Flectobacillus major DSM 103: one gene and its partner. The protein of the gene in region 2 interacts with the protein of the main gene of each other region in a pairwise test. Links are inferred from orthologs where the notes say so. Each region holds a gene or a part of one and is shown on either strand. Other genes may lie near its edges.

What was found. Proteins that work in one complex are often made in the same cells at the same time.
Region 1: the proteins of leuS (region 2) and ligA interact in binary tests that used the Escherichia coli proteins (3 or more experiments, as listed by UniProt). The link is inferred for Flectobacillus major DSM 103 from one-to-one orthologs.

The regions. Positions count from the first base shown.
Region 1 is NZ_KE386491.1:1,446,551-1,450,327, reverse strand. Bases 1-2,898 are described here. They hold ligA (NAD-dependent DNA ligase LigA), read right to left. Parts: upstream 2,503-2,898; coding sequence 499-2,502; downstream 1-498. Other genes in these bases: rpe (ribulose-phosphate 3-epimerase), read left to right, coding at 2,765-2,898; dapA (4-hydroxy-tetrahydrodipicolinate synthase), read right to left, coding at 1-395. Outside these bases: more of rpe, read left to right, coding at 2,899-3,424; cytochrome c oxidase accessory protein CcoG, read right to left, coding at 3,660-3,777. UniProt on the Escherichia coli protein: DNA ligase that catalyzes the formation of phosphodiester linkages between 5'-phosphoryl and 3'-hydroxyl groups in double-stranded DNA using NAD as a coenzyme and as the energy source for the reaction.
Region 2 is NZ_KE386491.1:233,113-238,238, reverse strand. Bases 729-4,095 are described here. They hold leuS (leucine--tRNA ligase), read right to left. Parts: upstream 3,746-4,095; coding sequence 929-3,745; downstream 729-928. Other genes in these bases: FLEMA_RS0102975 (YfiT family bacillithiol transferase), read right to left, coding at 729-828. Also shown: FLEMA_RS0102980 (MATE family efflux transporter), read left to right, coding at 1-179; more of FLEMA_RS0102975, read right to left, coding at 304-728; FLEMA_RS0102965 (TonB-dependent receptor plug domain-containing protein), read left to right, coding at 4,625-5,126.

The DNA of each region.
Region 1 (3,777 bases), 1.2 Mb from region 2 along the record:
GGCACAGGCGAAGCATCGGCAATAGCAGTATAATGTGCAATTACGCCTCTTGCCCCTGGCTTGTTGTAGTAAGGGCATACCGAAAGAATAGCATCGACACCCGACAAATCTACTTCTTGTAAATATTTAACCACTTCTGGCGTATTGTTACCACCTACTCCGTAAACGATTGGAAGATTCTTGTAGTTGTTTTCTTTGATGAAGTCCAGAATACGCTTCTTTTCTTCCTTAGATGTTGTAGCTGATTCGCCAGTAGTACCTTGAACAACTAAATAATCGACTCCTCCGTCGCTTACATGATGAATTAAAGCTTTTAATCCATCGTAGTCGATACTCCCATCCTCAAACATTGGGGTTACTAATGCGGGAGCTACACCATGAAATTTTGGTCTCATTATAATTTGTGTTTGGTTGAAACATTACTTTTCAATGTTTCAGTAATTAATTAGATAATGGTTACTCGATTTTATCCTATTAGGAAAACCTATTTCCTATAACTTATGCTACTAACATGGCCAAAAAATCTTCTTCCGAAATAATACTTACACCCATTTTTTCAGCTTTTTCGATTTTTGAAGGGCCTGCTTCTGCTCCTGCCAACAAATAGTTCAGCTTTTTTGATACACCACTGAGGACTTTCCCTCCGTTTGCTTCAATTTTCGTTTTGAGTTCGTCTCGGCCAAAGTTTTGAAAAACACCCGAAATTACAAAAGTTTTTCCTTCCAAAGCATTTCCTTCTACAACAATTTCGGTAGGAATATGCACAAACTGTAATCCTGCCTTTTTTAGGCTGTCGATAAATTGTACATTTTCGTTGTCTTGAAAATACGCAACGATACTTTGGGCAATACGGTCGCCAATTTCGGGTACTTGAATCAGCTCTTCGTAAGTGGCTTTTTCAAGGGAATCGATTGTTAGAAAATGGTTGGTAAGTTTTTCGGCTACTGTAGCCCCCACATACCGAATTCCGATAGCAAAAAGTACTTGTTTGAATGGAATTTCCTTTGATTTTTCGATACCCGATAAAATATTATTAATCGACTTTGCTTTAAACCCTTCCATGCCTTCCATATCTTCCTTTTTCAAAGTGTACAAATCGGCTGGGCTATTCAATAAGCCTTTTTGGTAAAAAGATTCTATTGTTTCGGTCCCAATATTTTCGATATTCATGGCTTTTCGCTGAATAAAATGCTCGATTTTACCCTTGATTTGGGGCGGACATCCTTTTTCGTTGGGACAATAATGGTTGGCTTCTCCTTCTTTCCTGATTAATGGAGTGCTACATTCAGGGCAAACTTCTGGAAAATGGATTTCTTCAAAACTATCTTTTCGCTTGCTAAGGTCTACGCCAGTGATTTTAGGAATAATTTCGCCTCCTTTTTCTACAAATACGGTGTCGCCAATATGTAAATCCAATCGTTCTATTTCATTGGCATTGTGTACGCTAGCACGCTTTACAACCGTACCTGCCAAATGTACGGGTTTTAAATTGGCTACGGGCGTAATATTGCCTGTACGACCTACCTGATAGCTTATCGACTCCAATGTAGTACTAGCCGACTCGGCCTTGTATTTGTAAGCAATAGCCCAACGAGGCGACTTTGCCGTAAAGCCTAATTGTTCACGTTGTGTAAACGAGTTGATTTTCACAACAATACCATCGGTATTGAGTGGCAGGCTATGGCGTTTGTCTTCCCATTTTTCAATAAAAGCCAGTACGTCTTGAATATTACGGCATTTTTCCCATGTATCCGAAATATTAAATCCTGCCGATTTGAGCCAGTGTAAGCTTTCTTCGTGTGTGGCAAAGGTATCGGTTTCGGAAAGGAATTGATATACATAAAAATCTAGCTTTCGTTTGGCTACCACCGACGAATCTTGCATTTTGAAAGTACCAGATGCGGCATTTCGTGGGTTGGCCAAAAGGGCTTCACCAATATCTTCACGCTCTTTGTTGATAGCTTCAAAAGACGACAATGGCAAAAAGCCCTCACCTCTTACTTCAAATTGTACTGGCAAACCCGTAGCTTGCACTTTAAGAGGTAAAGTTTTGATGGTTTTGACATTGGCCGTAATGTCGTCGCCCCGAACGCCATCGCCACGGGTTACACCCTTTACAATAACGCCATTTTCGTACCATACCGACAAGGCTACACCATCAAATTTTAGTTCACAGATATATTCATATTGTTGTCCTTCCAAGCCTTTCTGTACTCTTTCGTCAAAATCAATTAGCTCTTGAGCATTATAAGTATTGCCCAACGATAACATCGGGAAACGGTGAGTTACCGACTCAAATTCTTTGGCAATAGCCCCTCCTACCCGATGCGAAGGCGAATCAGGCCGAACCAAGTCGGGATACTGAGCTTCTAAAGCTTGAAGTTGTTCTAAAAGATTGTCAAACTCATAATCCGAAATCTCAGATTCCGAGTTCATATAATACTGATGATTATAATAGTTGATTTTATCTGTAAGAATTTGAATTTGCTCTTGTGGATTCATTGCTGTACTGTTTTCACGCCAAATTGTCATTGATACCTAATTTTTGAACGCAATTGCTAGCTGGAAAGATATAATTGTAAAAATTAGGTCTAATTTTCGCCTAAGTTAGTTCAAAAATTAAAGTTGTTGAGTAAAATACCTCAAAAGAGTTTTGATTTTTTACTAAAAAAATCATCTGCCAATCGTTCAGCTACCTTTCATTAAGCATATTTGTAGGGGTAATTTCTTTTTTTCATAAGGTACAAACTACTAATTTTGTGGTATGAAAAATGTAATTATTGCTCCGTCGGTGCTTGCGGCGGATTTTGCCAACCTTCAACGTGATGTTGAAATGATTAATAATTCTGAAGCCGATTGGTTTCATATTGATGTAATGGATGGGGCATTTGTACCTAACATTTCATTTGGGATGCCTGTTATTGAGGCGATCAACCGTCACGCCAAAAAGCCTTTGGATGTTCATTTGATGATTGAAAAACCAGAGCGTTATTTAGAAGAATTCAAACGTATTGGTGCTACTAATATTACTGTTCATTACGAAGCTTGCCCACATATTCATCGTACTTTGCAGCAAATCAAAGCCTTAGGCTGTGTGGCTGGTGTGGTTTTGAATCCGGGAACATCGTTGTCGGTATTGGACGAAATTTTGCCTGACTGCGACATGGTGCTTTTGATGTCGGTAAATCCTGGTTTTGGAGGACAAAAATTTATTGAATCTACCTACGATAAGGTACGTAAATTGCGTCAGATGATTGACTCAAGGGGTTTGAAAACGATTATTGAAATAGACGGAGGTGTAAACCAAGAAACTGGCAAAAAACTAGTAGAAGCTGGTGCCGATGCTTTGGTAGCAGGTAGTTTTGTATTCAACGCTCTAAATCCTACCGCAACGATTGCTCACTTGAAAAAAGTTGGCGAATAATAAGGTACGATTTTACCCAAAAATAAGTTGAATATATTTTGATGAGGGTATTACACTAAATTGATTACAAAATATCTTTTCTATTTTTCTCTGTAAAGTATTTTGTACCAATTACGTGCCAAAAGTCAAACTCACTTTTAGCCCCTACACCTTTATAATTAACTAATTATCAGAATTTTACAACAAAAAGGTGTATAAGCCAATGGCTCGTACACCTTTTTTATTCAGGCTTTATCTACTCCATTGGCCCTAAAAATGAAGTTTTCACTTGGTCTATTACCTCATTGCCACTGATTAGCTCTACTTTTAGCTTCAGGTTGGGGTTTTCCATATCTTTTTTAGGAATCACAATA
Region 2 (5,126 bases):
CTACGGCTATTACTGTAATTGCTTACTGGATTGTGGGCTTACCTTTATGCTATTTGCTGGGTTTTAGCCTAAAGCTCGAACATATTGGGATTTGGATTGGCCTTACGCTAAGCCTAATGGTGTCGGCAGGGCTATTGAGCTGGCGTTTTTATAAAAAAGCCAATGCTATGAAATTGTAATTATAGCATAAATAGCTTGTATAAAAAACACGAAGTTTCTTCAAAAAATAGCTTTATGAAACTTCGTGTTTTTGTATACCGATAAATACCTTATGTACTAAGTTTTTTCAAAAACCTATACAGTCTATTTACCTAAGGCAATTTTGAGATGAGCCAAATGGTGCTGACCATGCCAAACACCCATATCCAAAGCATCGTTGAGGGATAAATAAATTTTGCGAATAGGATGGTAATAGCCTTTCTGAAAATCTTCTTCTGACATTTGGTCTAGCAAATATCCCCAACGCTGGTGCGTTCCTTCCAATAAAGTTAAAGAAAACTCAATGGGTGCATTTTTGGCTTCATCCAAATTAGCCCAAGCATCTATTTTGGCCACTACAGCTTCAGAATTGGCTTCGGTAAGAGCGTGCTTAAAACGAATATAGTGCAAAATGTGCATATCGGCTACATGATGAATCAATTGGCGAACTGTCCAGCTACCTTCTCGGTACTGTTTCAACAAATCTTCATTGCTTAAATTGGCCGTAATAGCCTTATATTGAGCTGGGATTGTTTTGAGGATAGCAATTTTTGCTTGAATTTCGTCCCAAGAATATTGCTCTTGGGGAGTCCATTTTCCAATAGGAAACTGTAATGCTTGTAATTCCATAAGCTGATTGATTATTTTGGAGAGGCTATACGGTTATGCCTTTTGATAAGATAACGCACAAAAGTAAAAAAGCTTTCCATCACTGGAAAGCTTTTTATGATTACAATACAATATTTACGATACGCTTTGGTACAACAATCACCTTTTTAGGTTGTTTGCCATCTAGCCATTTCTGTACTATTTCGTTGGCCAATACACCTGCCTCAATATCCGAGCTTGGCGTATCAACAGCAAAAGAAATATTTGTTCTTACTTTACCATTGATAGAAATTGGGTATTCAAAATTAGCTTCTACCAAATACGAAGGTTCAAATTTTGGGAAAGATGCTTTTGAAACAGTTCCAGCTTCATGCCCCAACAAAGCCCATAATTCTTCTGATAAGTGCGGTGTGTACGACGACATCAAAACAACTAATTGCTCTAAAATTTCTTTCTTAGAGCATTTCAACGAACTCAAGTCGTTCACACAAATCATCAAGGTAGACACAACGGTATTGAATGAATAACGCTCTAAATCGTCTTCAATCTTTTTGATAGCCGTGTGCAATACCTTCAATTCGTCTTTGGTAGCTTTTTCGTCTTTTACTTTCCAGTTGCCCTGTTCGTCATAAAACAAACGCCAAACTTTTTTGATAAATCTGAAAGAACCATCAATACCGTTGGTATTCCAGGGTTTGGCTTGTTCTAATGGCCCTAAAAACATTTCGTACAAACGCAGCGTGTCGGCTCCTACTCTGTCTACCAATACATCTGGATTTACGACATTGTATTTTGACTTTGACATTTTTTCAACCTCGACACCACAAACATATTTATCGCCAGCCTCAAGGATAAACTCGGCCTCTGCAAAATCAGAACGCCAAGCTTTGAAAGCTTCAATGTCTAAAACATCATTATTTACAATATTTACATCTACGTGCAAGGGTGTTACTTCGTGTTGGTCTTTCAATCCTGCCGAAACAAATACAGGTTTTTTGCCTTCACCTACCGATGATTTTACACGATACACAAAGTTGGAACGCCCTTGAATCATACCTTGATTAATCAATTTTTTGGCAAATTCTTCTTCTTTTACCAAACCTAAATCTTTCAAGAATTTGTTCCAAAAACGGCTATATAATAAGTGTCCCGTAGCGTGTTCAGAACCGCCAATGTACAAGTCTACAGCTTGCCAGTAATTGATAGCCTCTTGGCTAGCAAATTCCTTTTCGTTCTGTGAGTCCATATAACGATACCAATACCATGACGAACCTGCCCAACCTGGCATAGTACTTAGTTCGTATTCGTATTTATCTTTGTATTTCCAGCCAGTAGCACGCCCCAAAGGAGGCTCACCTGTTTCGGTTGGTAAATATTTATTGATAGCAGGCAATTCTAAAGGCAAGTCGGCCTCGTCAATCAAATAAGGCAAACCCTCTTTAAAATATACTGGCACAGGTTCGCCCCAGTAGCGTTGACGGCTAAATACTGCATTACGCAAACGGAACTGTGTTTTTCCTTTTCCTAAGCCTCTTTCTTCAAGCCATTTTGTCAAAGTAGCCGTGGCTTCTTTGTATTCCATACCATTGATAATCCCCGAGTTGATATATTTTCCTTCTTTGGTATTATCGGCTTGTTTTTCAATATCTTTCTGAGCATCCAAAATCGGAATAATAGGCAAGCCAAAATGCGTTGCAAAATTCCAGTCACGTTGGTCGCCCGAAGGTACACCCATTACAGCACCCGTTCCGTAGCCCGCCAATACATAGTCGGCCAAGAAAATAGGCACTTTTTCGTCGTTGAAGGGATTGATTACATAACTACCTGTAAACGCCCCCGACACTTTTTTCACTTCCGAAACTCGGTCTAATTCAGAACGAGATTTTGCCCAATTAACATATTCTTCTACTTCAGCTTTTTGAGCTTCGGTTGTCAAAAAGGGTACATATTCGTGTTCGGGGGCTATCACCATAAAGCTTACCCCAAAAATAGTATCGACACGTGTCGTAAATACCTCGATATATGCTGGAGCACCCTCTGTAACTGTTTCTGGAGCTACCTTAAAGCGAACCGAAGCCCCTTGCGAGCGGCCAATCCAGTTGCGTTGTTGTTCTTTGATAGCATCCGACCAGTCTACTTCCTCAAGGCCATCAATCAGGCGGTTGGCATAGGCTGTAATTCGCATAGCCCATTGCTTCATTTTTTTCTGTTCAACAGGGTATCCTCCACGTTCCGAAACACCGTCTTTTACTTCGTCGTTGGCCAATACTGTTCCCAAAGCTGGACACCAGTTTACCACCGATTCGTCTGGGAACGTTAAGCGGTACTTCAATAGCAACTCTTGCTGCTCGTGACCCGACATATTATTCCAATCTTCGGCTGTAAAAATAGGGGTATCTTCGTCGCAAGCAGCATTGATATCTGCATTACCCAACTTACTGAATTGAGTTACCAAACCCGAAATAGGTAAAGCTTTGTCAGCGTCTTTGTCGTAATAATGCTTAAATAATTGCATAAAAATCCACTGCGTCCATTTATAAAATTTAGCATCGGATGTTCTTACCTCGCGTGACCAGTCATAGCTAAAGCCAATTTGTTTTAGTTGACGAATATAAGTAGCAATATTTTCTTCGGTGGTAATAGCAGGGTGTTGTCCTGTTTGAATGGCATATTGCTCGGCAGGAAGCCCAAACGAGTCGAAGCCCATTGGGTGCAATACGTTAAATCCCTTCAAACGACGGTAACGACTAATGATGTCGCTGGCAATATATCCTAGTGGGTGGCCAACATGCAAGCCTGCACCCGATGGGTACGGAAACATATCCAAAACATAATACTTAGGTTTTGAATGGTCTATCTCAGTCTTGTAAGTTTGGTTTTCATCCCAAAAATTACGCCATTTCTGTTCTACTTCTCTAAAATTGTATTCTGCAGACATTTCTTCTAAATGTTGAATGAGTTAAGGATAAAGTGGATTGCACTTTACACTCGAAAATTTCTGCAAAATTACAGATTTTTTATGGGAAAAGACTTGCTTGCAGAAACAGATAATCAAAATAGATATGGATAAATCGCTTTTTTATCAAAATCTAACACATTATTTCTTTACGAGTATAGGATAAAACAAGGAATGTTACTTTCTTGCCTTTGCAAAGGCACAACTATTAGCCCCTACAAATAGTACAAAAAATGCTATAAGTATTTGTGCTTATTTGAAGCGTATATCTTTCGCAAAAATGGCGTATTCAGTATTTATTAGGCTTTTTCTAGCTGATTATTATACGTTTTAGGAAATCTAAAAAAAAGACAATTACAACGTAATATATTACCTAAAAAATTCAGAAAAACAACTTATTTAAAAATAACACAAATTTTATTTTGTTTTTATCTTATTTTAAAATACTATTACTATATCATTCCACATACTTCCAAAGATTATACTGAATAAAATATTATAAAAAGAATGAAAACTAAGTATAAACAATCATTCTGATGTAGTAAAAAAATAACCATTTTTATAGTTTACTTCCAAAAACAACTCTTTATAGATCATATAACACTGTTGATATTTGAGGCAGACAAACGTCTGTTTAATGATATTGAATACCCCCTTTTTACTGGGAGTGATGTTACTTTTTTTACCTTAACGAATCATCCATTTTTTAACAAGTCCTTAAATATCAAATTGGCTCGATATGGTATTACATATCACTAAGATTGGTATTGAGCCCATTTATTTTTAGTCAACGTTTACTCTTGTACGTTATACGAGGGGTGTCCCACTTTTGCCATAAATTATCATTCAAACACTATCATTATGAGGAAATTAATACTAACTATTATCGGATTCTGTACATTTTTGCTGGGCTGTAATATGGTAAATGCCCAAAACAAACTATTGACTGGAAAAGTCAGCGATACCAAAGACCCCATGCCTGGGGTAACAGTGGTGCTAAAAGGCACAAAAATTGGCACTGTTACCAACGAGGCAGGTGAGTTTAAACTGAATGTTCCTAAATCTGGCGGTACGCTAACGTTTTCGTTTGTAGGGTTTACGAGCAAAGATGTAGAAATAGGCAATAATACAACTTTCGATATTTTACTTCAATCAGACATTACGCAATTGGCCGAGGTAGCAGTAGTAGGCTCACGAAATGCCAGACGTACCCAGCTCGACACACCCGCACCTGTCGATATTATTTCGGTAGCCGAAATTTCATCAACAATGCCTCAGCCAGATTTGGCTCAGATGCTAAAACAAATTGCGCCCTCATTTAATGCTCTTCAGGCTATTGGAGGCGACCTAGATTCGCACGTGG